DNA from 3 places in the Rhodococcus daqingensis genome. Region 1 is predicted to be linked to each of the others. Evidence: riboswitches for the same ligand, from Rfam matches in the RefSeq annotation. Region 1 holds a riboswitch; each other region holds the start of a gene.
The links. Region 1 has a riboswitch for cobalamin ahead of ACFQS9_RS20135 (ABC transporter substrate-binding protein). Riboswitches for the same ligand answer to the same signal wherever they lie in the genome.
Positions count from the first base shown of each region.

Region 2: another riboswitch for cobalamin. It lies ahead of ACFQS9_RS26170 (CbtB domain-containing protein); the one in region 1 lies ahead of ACFQS9_RS20135 (ABC transporter substrate-binding protein).
Region 3: another riboswitch for cobalamin. It lies ahead of metE (5-methyltetrahydropteroyltriglutamate--homocysteine S-methyltransferase); the one in region 1 lies ahead of ACFQS9_RS20135 (ABC transporter substrate-binding protein).

Region 1 covers NZ_JBHTCS010000024.1:189,150-193,527, reverse strand. Annotated here, with positions in the region: gene ACFQS9_RS20140 (FecCD family ABC transporter permease) at 1-170, opposite strand, end outside; gene ACFQS9_RS20135 (ABC transporter substrate-binding protein) at 293-1,300, opposite strand; cobalamin riboswitch at 1,407-1,555, opposite strand; gene ACFQS9_RS20130 (TIGR02611 family protein) at 1,548-1,925, opposite strand; gene ACFQS9_RS20125 (DNA-deoxyinosine glycosylase) at 2,012-2,512, opposite strand; tRNA gene ACFQS9_RS20120 (tRNA-Val) at 2,587-2,658, opposite strand; tRNA gene ACFQS9_RS20115 (tRNA-Gly) at 2,922-2,993, shown strand; tRNA gene ACFQS9_RS20110 (tRNA-Cys) at 3,018-3,088, shown strand; tRNA gene ACFQS9_RS20105 (tRNA-Val) at 3,090-3,164, shown strand; tRNA gene ACFQS9_RS20100 (tRNA-Gly) at 3,240-3,311, shown strand; tRNA gene ACFQS9_RS20095 (tRNA-Val) at 3,341-3,415, shown strand; gene ACFQS9_RS20090 (DUF2784 domain-containing protein) at 3,472-3,852, shown strand; gene ACFQS9_RS20085 (alpha/beta hydrolase fold domain-containing protein) at 3,836-4,378, opposite strand, start outside.
Region 2 covers NZ_JBHTCS010000030.1:369,491-373,868, reverse strand. Annotated here, with positions in the region: gene ACFQS9_RS26190 (MarR family winged helix-turn-helix transcriptional regulator) at 1-308, shown strand, start outside; gene mhuD (mycobilin-forming heme oxygenase MhuD) at 333-650, shown strand; gene ACFQS9_RS26180 (alpha/beta hydrolase) at 698-1,792, shown strand; gene ACFQS9_RS26175 (glycosyltransferase) at 1,740-2,846, opposite strand; cobalamin riboswitch at 2,966-3,094, shown strand; gene ACFQS9_RS26170 (CbtB domain-containing protein) at 3,121-3,315, shown strand; gene ACFQS9_RS26165 (CbtA family protein) at 3,306-4,103, shown strand; gene ACFQS9_RS26160 (hypothetical protein) at 4,260-4,378, shown strand, end outside.
Region 3 covers NZ_JBHTCS010000009.1:164,629-169,006, reverse strand. Annotated here, with positions in the region: gene metE (5-methyltetrahydropteroyltriglutamate--homocysteine S-methyltransferase) at 1-1,968, opposite strand, end outside; cobalamin riboswitch at 2,118-2,314, opposite strand; gene ACFQS9_RS05245 (pyruvate carboxylase) at 2,629-4,378, shown strand, end outside.

The DNA of each region.
Region 1 (4,378 bases):
ACCGCGGCGGTGATCGCCCTCGGCATCCGCGAGTCGATCACGATCCGCTCACGGGCCTGCGACCACCAGGCGTCGTAGGCGCCGCCGCTGAGCCGGTGCCCGACGATCGCCCACACGTCGCCCACCGGAATCCGCACCGAACCGAACGACACCGCCAGGGCGATCGACATCGAGAGCGCCACGAGGAGGGAGATGATCAACAGCGGGAACGTCCCCCGCCGTCGCAACAGCGACGGCGGGGGCTCGGCCCGACGCGCTGTGACCACCTCGGGCCGGGCGCGGACCGCGGTCGTCACCCCTGCCCGCCGAAGACCCCGGGATGCAGCGCCTTCGCGATCGTCTCGACCGAGGTGACCATCCGCGGGCTCTCGAAGAAGTCGTCGAGCGGCACGACGACAATCCGGTTGTTGCGCACGGCCGGGGTCGCCGAGGCGATGGGCTGGCTGCGCAGGTACTCGAGCTTCTGGGCCACCGGCGCGTTGCCGTAGTCGAGCACGACGATCGCCTCAGGGGCACGTTCGCCGACCGTTTCCCACGTCGTGGTGGTGTACGGCTTCTGGCCCTCGGAGGTGATGTTCCGCGCGCCCGCGTACTCGGCGATGAGATTGCCGATCCCGACTCCGCCGATCGACAGTGGTTCCGCCTCGCCACCGTCGTAGAAGAAGGTGGGCACCGGCTGGGCGCCCGCGGCGGCGAGGGTGGACCGCACCCGCTCCAGCGGCTCGGTGACGCGCTCGGTGAGGGTCGAGGCCTCCGCCTCCGCCCCCAGGATCTCGCCGAGCTGCGCGAAGTCGTTCTCCAGCAGACCGATCGACGGGAAGCCCTTGCCGCAGTATTCGGAGAACAGGAAGGTCGCGATGCCCTCCTTTTCGAACTGGTCCCGATCGCGTCCCTCCTTGGCGTCGAACGCGCTGCGCATCCCGCCGACGATGAGATCGGGTTCCAGATCGCGGATCTGTTCGGCCGTGGGGTACTCCTTGCCGAGGCTGGGGATCTTCCGGAACCGATCGGCCGTCTCCGGCAGCGGGTTCGGCTGTTCGCCGTATCCCATCCCGACGATCCGGTCGCCGACGCCCATCAGGATGAGCGTCTCGGTGACGTGATCGTTCATGGAGACGATGCGTTGCGGCGGGGCGTCGAACGTCGCGGCACGTTCACAGTTGGTGATGTGTACCGGCTCCGCGAAGTCGGCGGCGTCCGCGCGTTCGGTGACCGACTCCCCCTTGGAGCATCCCGCGAGTGCGAGACCGAGAACGAGTGCGACCGAAGCGATACCGCGTCGCTTGCTGGTGAGATTCATAGCAGACCTCTGGTTCAGGGGTCGCCGAGGACGGGTCCAGCTCGAAGGAACCCGAGCACACCGGATCCCGCCCCACCGGACTTCCGCTTCGTAGACCACGACGAATGGGAGTCGCATGACGATCGGCAGGTAATCGGGCTTGTCGCGTGAGCGATCTACCGTTGCGGGTCAGCGCCGGATTTCGACCGGACTTCCCCTGCGCGAAGGTCAGTAGTGCTCCTGCAGTATGCACGAGCCGTGATGACGCCTAGAGCGGGCTCCGCAGCCACGGGTGCTCGATGCCCACCCATCCGCCGATGAGTCCGAGAGTGCCCAGCACCCACAGGGTTCCGATCACGATGGCGAACGTCAGCAACGCGGCCAGTCCCTTGACCACGATCGACTGCCGGACGAACCAGGCCATGAACCGGTCGTAGCGCTCCCGCACGAACCGGAGCAGACGGTGGGCCCACGCGAACTCCGAGGCGAGGATGCCGAGTCCCGCGAAGACGATCAGCCAGCCCGGTCCCGGATAGGGAATGGCGACGATGCCGACGACCAGGACCGCTCCGCCGATCACGCCGACGCAGATCCGATAGGCGAGGTTCAGGGCCGGGTTGCCGGCGATGCGTCGGCGCAGGCGCATCCACCTGTTCTCGGTCGCATGGTTCTCGGTCGTCGCCACCCGGACCACAGTACCGACGGGCCCGGCGCAATGCCGTGGCCGCCGCGTTACCTCGCGACCGCCCGCCAGGCCTCGAGTTTGCTCGCCGCCGAGGTGCCCGCGTTCGCCGGGCTTGTCGACGGCAACTTCACCATGTCGACCTCCGCCGGATGCAGACCCCGCGCGACGACGGTGCGCCGATACGCCTGCTCGGCCGTGACCCCGTTGAAGAAGATCCGGCCGATCCGCGGGTGACGATCGAAGAGCGTCCCGAAGTCGTTCGCCACCTCGGACCCGGACTCGATACTCGAATCGAGGCTGCCCTCCCGCCTGCACCGTTTGAGCACATCCCACAATGCGATGCCCTCGTCCTGCAGCCGCCGCAGGCGCTGCGGGTAGGTCTGCCACGGTCCGGCGTCGAACAGCTCACCCATGATCGGCCAGAAGCTGTTGCGTGGATTCGCGTAGTACATGCCCGCGACGAGGGACGGGATACCGGGCATCGACCCGAGGATGAGGGTGTCGGCGCGCTCGTCGAGTACGGCGGGAAAGCTGTGTACGACGGTCATGGGCGTCCATTACACCCCAACCCGGGGACAAGAAAAAGGGCCGTCGCGAGATTCTCGCGACGACCCTTTGTCTGTGGTCCCGGCTGGGATCGAACCAGCGACCTTCCGCGTGTGAAGCGGACGCTCTCCCACTGAGCCACGGGACCGAGCCGCGCGCTGAACTCTCGCGGCCGGACGGGATGGAACATTAACACGACTTCCGCGGAAGTGAAAAACCGCCGTCGAACCCCCGCCACGATGCCCGCCCACGGGTCCCGGACGAGGGTCGGGAATGGCCCGTATTCCCGGTTCAGCACATCAGACGACCCCGGTTTCCGCCGTTGAGCTGGCGATTTGTGACTACACACCCCGTGGGCTAATGTTTCATCTCGCACCACGGAGGCAGCAACGCCGCCCCCGGAAGTGCAATGCGGATGTAGCGCAGTGGTAGCGCATCACCTTGCCAAGGTGAGGGTCGCGGGTTCGAATCCCGTCATCCGCTCTCGAGGTTGGACTCGACCTTGACGGTGGAGTGGCCGAGTGGTGAGGCAACGGCCTGCAAAGCCGTGCACACGGGTTCGATTCCCGTCTCCACCTCGCGCGATTAGCTCAGCGGGAGAGCGCTTCCCTGACACGGAAGAGGTCACTGGTTCAATCCCAGTATCGCGCACCAAGGAAAAGGCACCCGGTCGGGTGCCTTTTCTGTTCGCACTCTCGGACCTGCACCATGGGTCCGGCAGTGCACAATGCGGATGTAGCGCAGTGGTAGCGCATCACCTTGCCAAGGTGAGGGTCGCGGGTTCGAATCCCGTCATCCGCTCGAGAGGGCCGGACTAGTTCCGGCGTCCCGCGCGATTAGCTCAGCGGGAGAGCGCTTCCCTGACACGGAAGAGGTCACTGGTTCAATCCCAGTATCGCGCACCAAGACACTGCCGCCCTTCGGGAGGGTGCATTCTTCGCATCGGGTCGATAATGACCACATGGTGTATCAACTGATCGCCAACGCGACCATGGTCGCCCACTTCGCCTTTCTCGTGTTTGTCGTCGCAGGCGGATTCCTTGCATGGCGCTGGCCGTGGATGATCTGGCCGCACCTGATCCTCGCCGGCTGGGGTTTCTCGACGATCGTCTTCGGATTCGACTGCCCGCTCACCCACATCGAGGACTGGGCCAGGCGCGAAGCGGGCGAGCAGGGGCTGAGCCGCGGCTTCATCGACACCTACCTGACCGGGGTCGTCTACCCGGAGCGGTACACCACCCTGCTGCAGGTGCTCGCCGGGACCGCGGTCCTCGTCTCCTGGGCCGGTTTCGTCATCCGGCGCAGGCGACCGGACCGGGACCGGGTCACCGCACCGAGCTGATCGCACCCCGCGGGTCGATCACGCCGCGCAGTGTCCGGCGTGCCGCCCTGCCCTCCGGGGTCGGCAGCAGCGGGTAGACGTGCAGCAGGCCCGGTTCCTCGTGGTACTCGAACTCGGTGTTGCTGAGCGCGATTCGTTCGCGCAGCCGACGTGCGTCCGCGTTCAGGATGTCGCGGGTGCCGGTGAACACCGTGACGTGGCCGAGGTCGTCGAGATCGGCATTGATGGGGCTCACCCGCACGTCCTCCGGCGGCAGGGCGCCGCGATAGGCCTCGCCGGCGACGCGGAGCGCGTCCGGACACAACCACGGGTCGTGCGCCGCGAGGTCCGCGATCGCGGGGTCGTAGGCGGCGATGTCGAGCCACGGCGAGATCAGCACCGTGCGACGCGGCGGCGCCAGCGTGCGTTCCCGCAAGGCCACCGCGACGGCCAGCGCCATCCCGCCGCCCGCGGAATCACCGAGCAGGGAGAACCGATCGGCGCCGCGCTCCCCCATCAGACATTCGGCGAGATCGGCGGCCGCGGG
Region 2 (4,378 bases), on a different contig from region 1:
TGCAGGGCGCGCACGGCCTGAGCATGAGCGACTTCGAGACCCTCGACCGCCTGATGAGCGTCACCTGCAAGCACCCGCGGATGCAGGAGCTCGCCGCGGACATGTACCTGAGCCCGAGCGCCCTCTCCCGGAGCGTCGCGAGGCTGGAGAAGGCGGGGCTGGTCGCCCGGTCGCTGTGCGAGTCGGATCGACGCGGCGTGTTCGTCGACGTCACCGACTCCGGCCGCGAGGTCCACGCCGATGCCAGCAAGATCCAATTGGCCGTGCTGACCGAACATCTCGCCGAACCGGACACCACGAGCGCCTGATCCGACCGGAGTACGCTCGCCCGCATGGCAGTCGTGAAGATCAATGCAATCGAGGTCCCCGAGGGCGCCGGCCCCGAACTGGAGAAGCGCTTCGCGAACCGAGCGCACGCGGTCGAGAACTCCCCGGGCTTCCTCGGCTTCCAGTTGCTGCGCCCCGTCAAGGGCGACGAGCGCTACTTCGTCGTGACGCAGTGGGAATCCGAGGAGGCCTTCAAGGCCTGGGCCGAGGGCCCGGCGCGGGCCGCGCACTCGGGTGAGCGCGCCAAGCCGGTGGCGTCCGGCTCCTCCCTGCTCGAGTTCGAGGTCGTGCTCGACGTGGCCGCCGCCGCGAAGGACGCCTGAGCCCGAACCCCGCACCCGACCCACGTCGAACGGCTAGATTCGCCCGTATGACCCGGGCCATCGACTCCGCGAAGCGGCACACCCTGCGGGCACTGCTGTCGATACCGTCGGGCGTGATCCGTCGTATCGCGGGTCGGCCGGTGGAGATCGAGGGCAACGTGCTCGACGCCGAGATGCAGCTGATCCTCGCTCTGCGCGCGGTCGAGGGCGCCCCCATCGAGGAGCGTCCGATCCCGAACGGGCGGCGGGCGCTCCTGGCCGGTTCGAAGGCCGTCGGTGGCGACCTGCCCATCGGGGCCGTCACCGACCTCGACATCGACGGTCCCGGCGGGCCGCTCCGGCTGCGGTTCTACACCCCTCGCGGTCTCACCAGCGCGTCGCCCGCGCTGTTCTACATTCACGGCGGCGGATGGATCTACGGCGACCTCGACAGCCACGACGCCGTGTGCCGCTTCCTCGCGGAGCGGGCGGGGGTCCGGGTCGTCGCCGTCGACTATCGACTCGCCCCCGAGGCACCCTTCCCGGCCGCCGTCCACGACGTCGAGGCGGCGTATTCCTTCGTGACCGCCAACGCCGCCGGCCTGGGCATCGACCCGGACCGGATCGCCGTCGGCGGCGACAGCGCGGGCGGAAACCTCGCCGCGGTGCTCGCCCAGCGGGCCACACGCGGAGGGGTCGGGGTGCCGCCCGTGTTCCAGTTGCTGATCTATCCCGCGGTGGATTTCGCGGTGAAGCGAGCCAGCCGGACGACCTTCGGGTCGGGGTTCATCCTGACCACGAGGTTCATGGACCTCGCCGAGGAGAGCTACGTGCCGGCGGGGGCGGACCGGACCGACCCGCTGCTGTCGCCGATCTATGGCGACCTCACCGGCTTGCCGCCCGCCTATGTCGTCACGGCGGGTTTCGACCCGCTCCGCGACGAGGGCGACGCCTACGCCGAGAAGCTCCGCGAGGCGGGAGTCGAGGTGCAGCACGTCGTCGAGCCCGGGCTGATCCACTCCTTCGCGAACATGGTGGGAGTCGGAAAGTCGGGCCCCGAGGCGATGGGGCGGGCCGCGACCGCATTGCGGCGGGCGCTGTCCCCCGCCGTCAGTGCCCCGCCAGCACAGACAGCATCCCGTCGACTGACGCCGACCAGCTGAACTGTTCGGCCCGCAGTCGCGCCGACTCGCGGCATGCACCCGCCGGGATGGCAAGGACACCGGTGATGGCGTCCGCGAGCGCGACCCCCCGCCCGTGCGCGAGTGCCCCGCATGCCGGGGTGATGATCTCCGCCAGGGCGGACGATCGCGCCGCGACCACAGGCGTTCCCGCCGCCAGCGACTCGAGGGCCGACAGGCAGAACGTCTCGTGCGGGCCGGGTGCCAGGGTGACATCGGCGGAGGCGAACAGCGTCGCCAGCCGATTCGCGTCGCCGATGAAACCCGTGAAATGCACCGGTAGCCCCCTCGCCCTGTGCCGCAACGCTTCTCGCCTCGGCCCGTCGCCCGCGATCACCAACCGGATGTCCTGGCCCTGCCCCACGAGGGACCTGACCGCGTCGATGCTGCGATCGACGTGCTTCTCCACCGACAGCCGCCCGCAGTGCAGCAGCAGCCGTTGCGACTGCCGCGCGTAGCGCTCGCGCACACCCAGGTCCCGCCGATCGGGATGGAACAGCGCGAGGTCGACGCCCAGCGGAACGCGGTACAGGTTCCCGGCACCGATCCGGGTGAACTCCTCGGACGCGAACGCGGTGGTGCAGACCACCGCATCGAAGTCGCGCGCCATCCGCGTATTCGCGCCGTCCGCCCACGAACGCGCGGTCCGCTGGGGCAGCAGCTGCCCGAGCAGCCGGTCGAGCCGCTCGTGAGAGACGACCACGCTCCGGATGTCGCGCCGACCCGCCCACCGCCCGAAACCCCTCAACGTCAGCCGATCGGACACCTCGAGCGCGGCGGGGCGCAGCCCGCGCACGACGTCCGCCACCCGACGCGGATTGACGGCCCGATAGCCACCGGTGCCCGGGATCGGCACGGCCGCCAGAGTGATCCGCAGGACCCCACTCGCCATCACCTCCTCGGCGTCACGCTCACCGGGAACGACCAGGGTCACCTCGTGGCCGCGCTCGCAATACCCGGCACCCCAGTTGTGCAGTGCGGTGCGCAGCCCGCCCGACCGGGGACCGTAGAAGTTGGCCAGCTGCACTATTCGCACCGAACCATCGATCCCTGTCGGCATGGCGATCCCGCCAACGGTCGCCGACCGCCCGATGAAGTACGCGCGAACGTCTCGCCGGCCGACCGAACCGGGTTGCGATTGACACCACCATCGGGTGAATGCGAGAGTGCGCTGGTAACAGCGATGGTTGACGGGAATCCGGTGAGAGTCCGGAGCGGTCGCGCCACTGTGATCGGGGCACACCCTCGACAGCCAGATACCGAGGCCATCGCACGGGCTTTTTAGGGGACGCGAAATCCCAGGAGGAACCATGGCACTCGTACACAATCCCAGCACGGCGACCGATTCAGTCGGCATCGCGATGATCATCGCGGGCGTGGTCCTGCTCGCGATGCTGACCCTCTACCTGGTCGGCTTCGACCAGGGTGCGGTCTCGCGCACCGGCATGTACATGCACGAGCTGATGCATGACGGTCGCCACCTGCTGGGCCTGCCGTGCCACTGACCGGAACCTTCAAGAACCTCCTCATTCGCGGCCTGCTGGCCGGCCTCGTCGCCGGACTGCTCGCCGGTGTCGTCGCGTTCGTGATCGGCGAACCGCACATCGACGCGGCCATCGCGATCGAGGAATCCGCAGCGGCGCCCGTCGAGCCACACGGGCACGACGCCGGCACGGCCGAGGCCGCCACCGGCGGACATTCGCACGGCGACTCCGAGGAACCCCTGGTCAGTCGGGACGGGCAGCGGTTCGGCCTGTTCCTCGCGACCACCCTCGCGGGCCTGGCCCTCGGCGCACTGTTCGCCGCGGTCGCCTACTACGCGCGGCGGGTCAGCAGCCTGTCCGGCCCGATCCTCGCCCTGGCCCTGGCCGGTCTCGGCTGGCTCGCGGTCGAGGCCGTACCGTTCTTCAAGTACCCGGCGAACCCGCCCGCGGTCGGCGATCCGGAGACCATCAACAACCGGACGCTGCTGTGGCTCGCCACGGTGGTGCTCGGCCTCGCGGCGGTGGCCATCGCCGCGTACGTGGCAAAGCGCCTGGCCGCCAACGAGTTCCTGACCGTCCGGATCGCGGCGCCGCTGCTCGCCTTCCTGGTGGTCGTCGGCTTCGGATATCTGGTGCTCCCGGACATCGACGAGGTCGGCCCCGACTTCCCCGCCAGCCTGCTGTGGGAGTTCCGGGTGTCCTCGCTCACGATCCAGGCCACGCTGTGGCTCGCGCTCGGCCTCGCTTTCGCGTTCCTCACCGAGCGCGCCGCGAAGGCGAACTCCCGGTCGGAGGCGCTGACCCGCTGACGGTCTCCACACGAGCGAAGCGGCGGAGCCGGTGCATGCACCGGCTCCGCCGCTTCTTTCGTTGTCCCGCACCGGCTGTCCCCTACCGTGGAGGGAGCCCGGATTCACGCCACAGGGTGATGCGTGACGCGGCCCAGGGGCGGCACGCTCGCAGCCATGACCGCAACCGAAGTCCGCACCCGCCCGCCCCGTCAGGTGGAGCTCTCGTTCAGCCTGCTCTCCGTCGCGCTGCTCGCCGGCCTCGTCGAGGCGATCCTCCAGGCCGCTCGCGCCCT
Region 3 (4,378 bases), on a different contig from region 1:
CGCTCCGATCACCTCGCCGAACTCCGAGTAGCACAGGTGGGTGTGGACCGCGGTCGCGTCGGCGACCCCGGAGGTGGCCAGCCGGAACGCTCCGACCGACCAGTCGAGGTAGGCGGGCTGATCCGCCGCCCGCAGCGGCAACAGCTCGCGCAGCGCCGGTTCGTCCACCTGGATCACCTGGGCACCCGCGGCCTCCAGGTCGACGGTCTCGTCGCGGATCGCGAGCGCCACCTGGTCGGCCGACTCGGACAGTGGCTGGTCGTCACGGACGAACGACCACGCCAGGATCGTCACCGGTCCGGTGAGCATGCCCTTGACCGGCTTGGCCGTCAGCGACTGCGCGTAAGAGGTCCACTCGACCGTCATCGGCTGCGGTCGACGAACGTCGCCGAACAGGATCGGCGGTCGCACGCAACGGGTCCCGTAGGACTGCACCCACCCGTTTGAGGTGGCGAAGAAGCCGTCGAGCTGTTCGGCGAAATACTGCACCATGTCGTTGCGCTCGGGCTCGCCGTGCACCAGCACGTCGAGGCCCAGCCGTTCCTGAAGGGCGATCACATCGGCCACCTCGCCGCGCATCCGGCGGACGTACTCGGCCTCGTCGATCTCGCCCTTCCGCAGCGCGGCCCTGGCCACCCGGATCGCGGTCGTCTGCGGGTACGAGCCGATCGTGGTGGTGGGCAGTTGCGGCAGCGGCAGGACGGCCGCCTGCACCTCGCGACGCTCCGCGGCGGGACTGCGTCCGTCGTCGGACGCCCGCAGGGTGGCGAGTCGCTTCCGGATCGCCTGGTCGTGCAGCCGGGGATCGGCCGCCCGGGTGGCCTGGGCAGCCGCTGCCTGCGCCAGCTCCGCGGCGACGGCCTCGCGACCGGAACGCAGGCCGGTCGCGAGGGTGGTCACCTCGCGCACCTTCTCGGATCCGAAGGCCAGCCAGGACCGCAGCGCGTCGTCGAATCCGGTCTCGCTCTCGAGCGAGTACGGCACGTGCAGCAGGGAGCAGGAGGTGGAGACCGCGACCGAACCGACACTCTCACGCAGGGTTTCGAGGGTCGTCAGGGATTCGGCCAGGCCGTTGCGCCAGATGTTCCGCCCGTCGACGATCCCGGCGACGAGGTGTTTGCCCGCCAGTTCGGGGATCCCGGCCAGCGTCTCCGGGTCACCGGCGACGAGGTCGATCGCCAGTCCCTCGACGCCGGTCCTCGCCAGTGTGGGCAGCGCGGCGCCGAGGTCGCCGAAGTAGGAGGCGAGCAGGATCGCGGGCCGGTGTTCGAGCGCGGACAGCGCCCGGTACACCTCGCCCGCGGTCGCGGTCGCGATCTCGGACTCCGTGCGATCGGCGACCAGCCCGGGCTCGTCGATCTGGACCCACTCGACGCCTGCGTCCACCAGCAGCCCGAGCAGCGCGGCGTACAGAGGGAGCAGCTCCCCGACGCGGGAGAGGAGCGACGACTCGAAGTCGGTCGCCTTCGACAAGAGCAGGAAGGTGACCGGTCCGATCAGCACCGGCCGAGGTGCGATGCCGAGGGCCTGCGCCTCCGCCACCTCGCCCAGCACCTTCGAGGGGTCGAGGGTGAACCGCGTCGAGGCGGTGATCTCCGGGACCAGGTAGTGGTAGTTGGTGTCGAACCACTTCGTCATCTCGAGCGGGGTGATGGTGGCGGTGCCGCGGGCCGCGGCGAAGTAGCGGTCCAGCGCCGTCGGCTCCCCGGCGACCCGTTCCGGTAGCGCGCCGAGCATCGCGGCGGTGTCGAGCATCTGGTCGTAGTACGAGAAGACGTTGACCGGAACGGAATCGATCCCGGCATCGCGCAGATCGGTCCAGCTCTGTGTGCGCAGGTCCCGCGCGACGGCGTCGAGCGCGGAAGCGTCGAGCCTGCCGGCCCAGTAGGACTCGACGGCCTTCTTGAGTTCGCGGCGGGGGCCGATGCGCGGGGAGCCCAGCACGGTTGCGGTGAAGGTGGATGTCACGGTGTTCTCCAGTTGCTGACAGCTTAGGCGGCCACCACCGGCAGACGAAGAGCACGAACCGAGCCCTGTGTGGCGCCCACATGCGGGCAGCGGTCAGCACCGATCCGATCTACTCGCCCATTCCACGAGGCGGTGGACCGTCGGGCACGGCGTGCCCGACGCAGTCGGCAGGTCTTCGGACTCGCAGGCGCCCGGTGATCGACACCGGTCCTAGTGGCCGTCGCTTCCCAGACGTGCGTCCAGTGCGTGATGACGGCGGTCGTTCCTGCATACCGCTGCGGGACAGTCCCGGATTCTCACCGGGTTCCCTCTCACACGTGTCCCTGTCGACAGGGACACGTGCTTCGACGCCGGGCGGGGACTTCGGGGCTCCTCACGACCACACCGGGCGGACCGATTGCACTGCCGAGTATATGAGGCGGACCGGGAGCGATCGACCAGCCCGCTGCGGAGGCGTTCGCCCGCGGTTCGGGCCATCGGCGAACCCTGCGAAGGCGGCCGAGAAGAAGTCGAATCCGCAGTTCACGGCGGGTGCCGTAGTCCTGTGAGGTGGGGGCCGGTAGCGTACTGCATCGTTACAGCGGGTCGAGTATGCGGAAATTTCCCGGATGCTAGGACGCCGTCCGGCGAGCGGTACGAGAGCAAGGGTAATTTTCAGCGATGTTCTCAAAAGTTTTGGTTGCCAATCGCGGGGAAATCGCGATCAGGGCGTTCCGTGCCTCCTACGAGCTGGGCGCGGGAACCGTAGCTGTCTTTCCGTACGAGGACCGCAACTCGGTCCACCGTCTGAAGGCTGACGAGAGTTACCAGATCGGGGAGGAGGGGCACCCGGTCCGGGCCTACCTGTCGATCGCCGAGATCGTCGCGGCGGCGAAGAAGGCGGGCGCCGATGCCATCTACCCCGGTTACGGCTTCCTCTCTGAGAATCCGGACCTCGCCGCGGCCTGTGCCGCCGAGGGCATCACCTTTGTCGGCCCGTCCGCCGAGGTGCTCGAGCTGACCGGCAACAAGGCCCGCGCGATCGCCGCCGCGAAGGCCGCCGGCCTCCCCGTGCTCTCCTCGTCGGAGCCCTCCGCGAACGTGGACGAGCTGCTCGCCGCCGCCGAGTCCATGCAGTTCCCGCTGTTCGTCAAGGCGGTCGCGGGTGGCGGTGGTCGCGGCATGCGCCGCGTCGGCGAGCGCGCTCAGCTGCGTGAGGCGATCGAGGCCGCGGCCAGGGAGGCGGAGTCCGCCTTCGGTGACGCCACCGTGTTCCTCGAGCAGGCCGTGGTCGACCCGCGGCACATCGAGGTGCAGATCCTGGCCGACGGTCAGGGCAATGTCATCCACCTGTTCGAGCGAGACTGCAGCGTGCAGCGACGTCACCAGAAGGTGATCGAGCTGGCGCCCGCGCCGAACCTGCCGGAGGAGCTGCGCGCGCGGATCTGCGCCGACGCGGTCGCCTTCGCCAAGGAGATCAACTACAGCTGCGCCGGCACCGTCGAGTTCCTCCTCGACACCCGCGGCAACCACGTCTTCATCGAGATGAACCCGCGCATCCAGGTCGAGCACACCGTCACCGAGGAGGTGACGGACGTCGACCTGGTCCAGGCCCAGCTCCGGATCGCCTCCGGCGAGACGCTGGCAGACCTCGGGCTGTCCCAGGACTCGATCAAGCTCCGCGGCGCGGCACTGCAGCTGCGCATCACCACCGAGGACCCGGCCAACGGATTCCGCCCCGACACCGGCCGGATCACCGCGTACCGGACCCCCGGCGGCGCAGGCGTGCGCCTCGACGGCGGCGCGAACCTGGGCGCCGAGGTCGGCGCCTACTTCGACTCGATGCTGGTCAAGCTCACCTGTCGCGGCCGGGACCTGCCCGCCGCCGTCGCCAGGGCGCGACGGGCCGTGACCGAGTTCCGGATCCGCGGCGTGGCCACGAACATCCCGTTCCTGCAGGCCGTCCTCGACGACCCGGACTTCCGGGCGGGCAACGTGACGACCTCGTTCATCGAGGAGCGCCCGGCCCTGCTGACCTCGAGGGCGTCCGCGGACCGCGGCACCAAGATCCTGACCTACCTCGCCGACGTGACTGTCAACAAGCCACACGGCGAACGGCCCACGACGATCTACGCGCACGACAAGCTGCCCAAGATCGACCTGACCACACCGCCGCCCGCGGGTTCGAAGCAGCGGCTGGTGGAGCTCGGTCCCGAGGGGTTCGCCGCCGCGCTGCGGGCGCAGGACGCGCTCGGCGTCACCGACACCACCTTCCGCGACGCGCACCAGTCGTTGCTCGCGACCCGGGTGCGCACCGGCGGCCTGCTCGACGTCGCCGGGCACGTCGCCCGGATGACGCCCGAGCTGCTGTCGGTGGAGGCCTGGGGCGGCGCGACCTACGACGTCGCGCTGCGCTTCCTGCACGAGGACC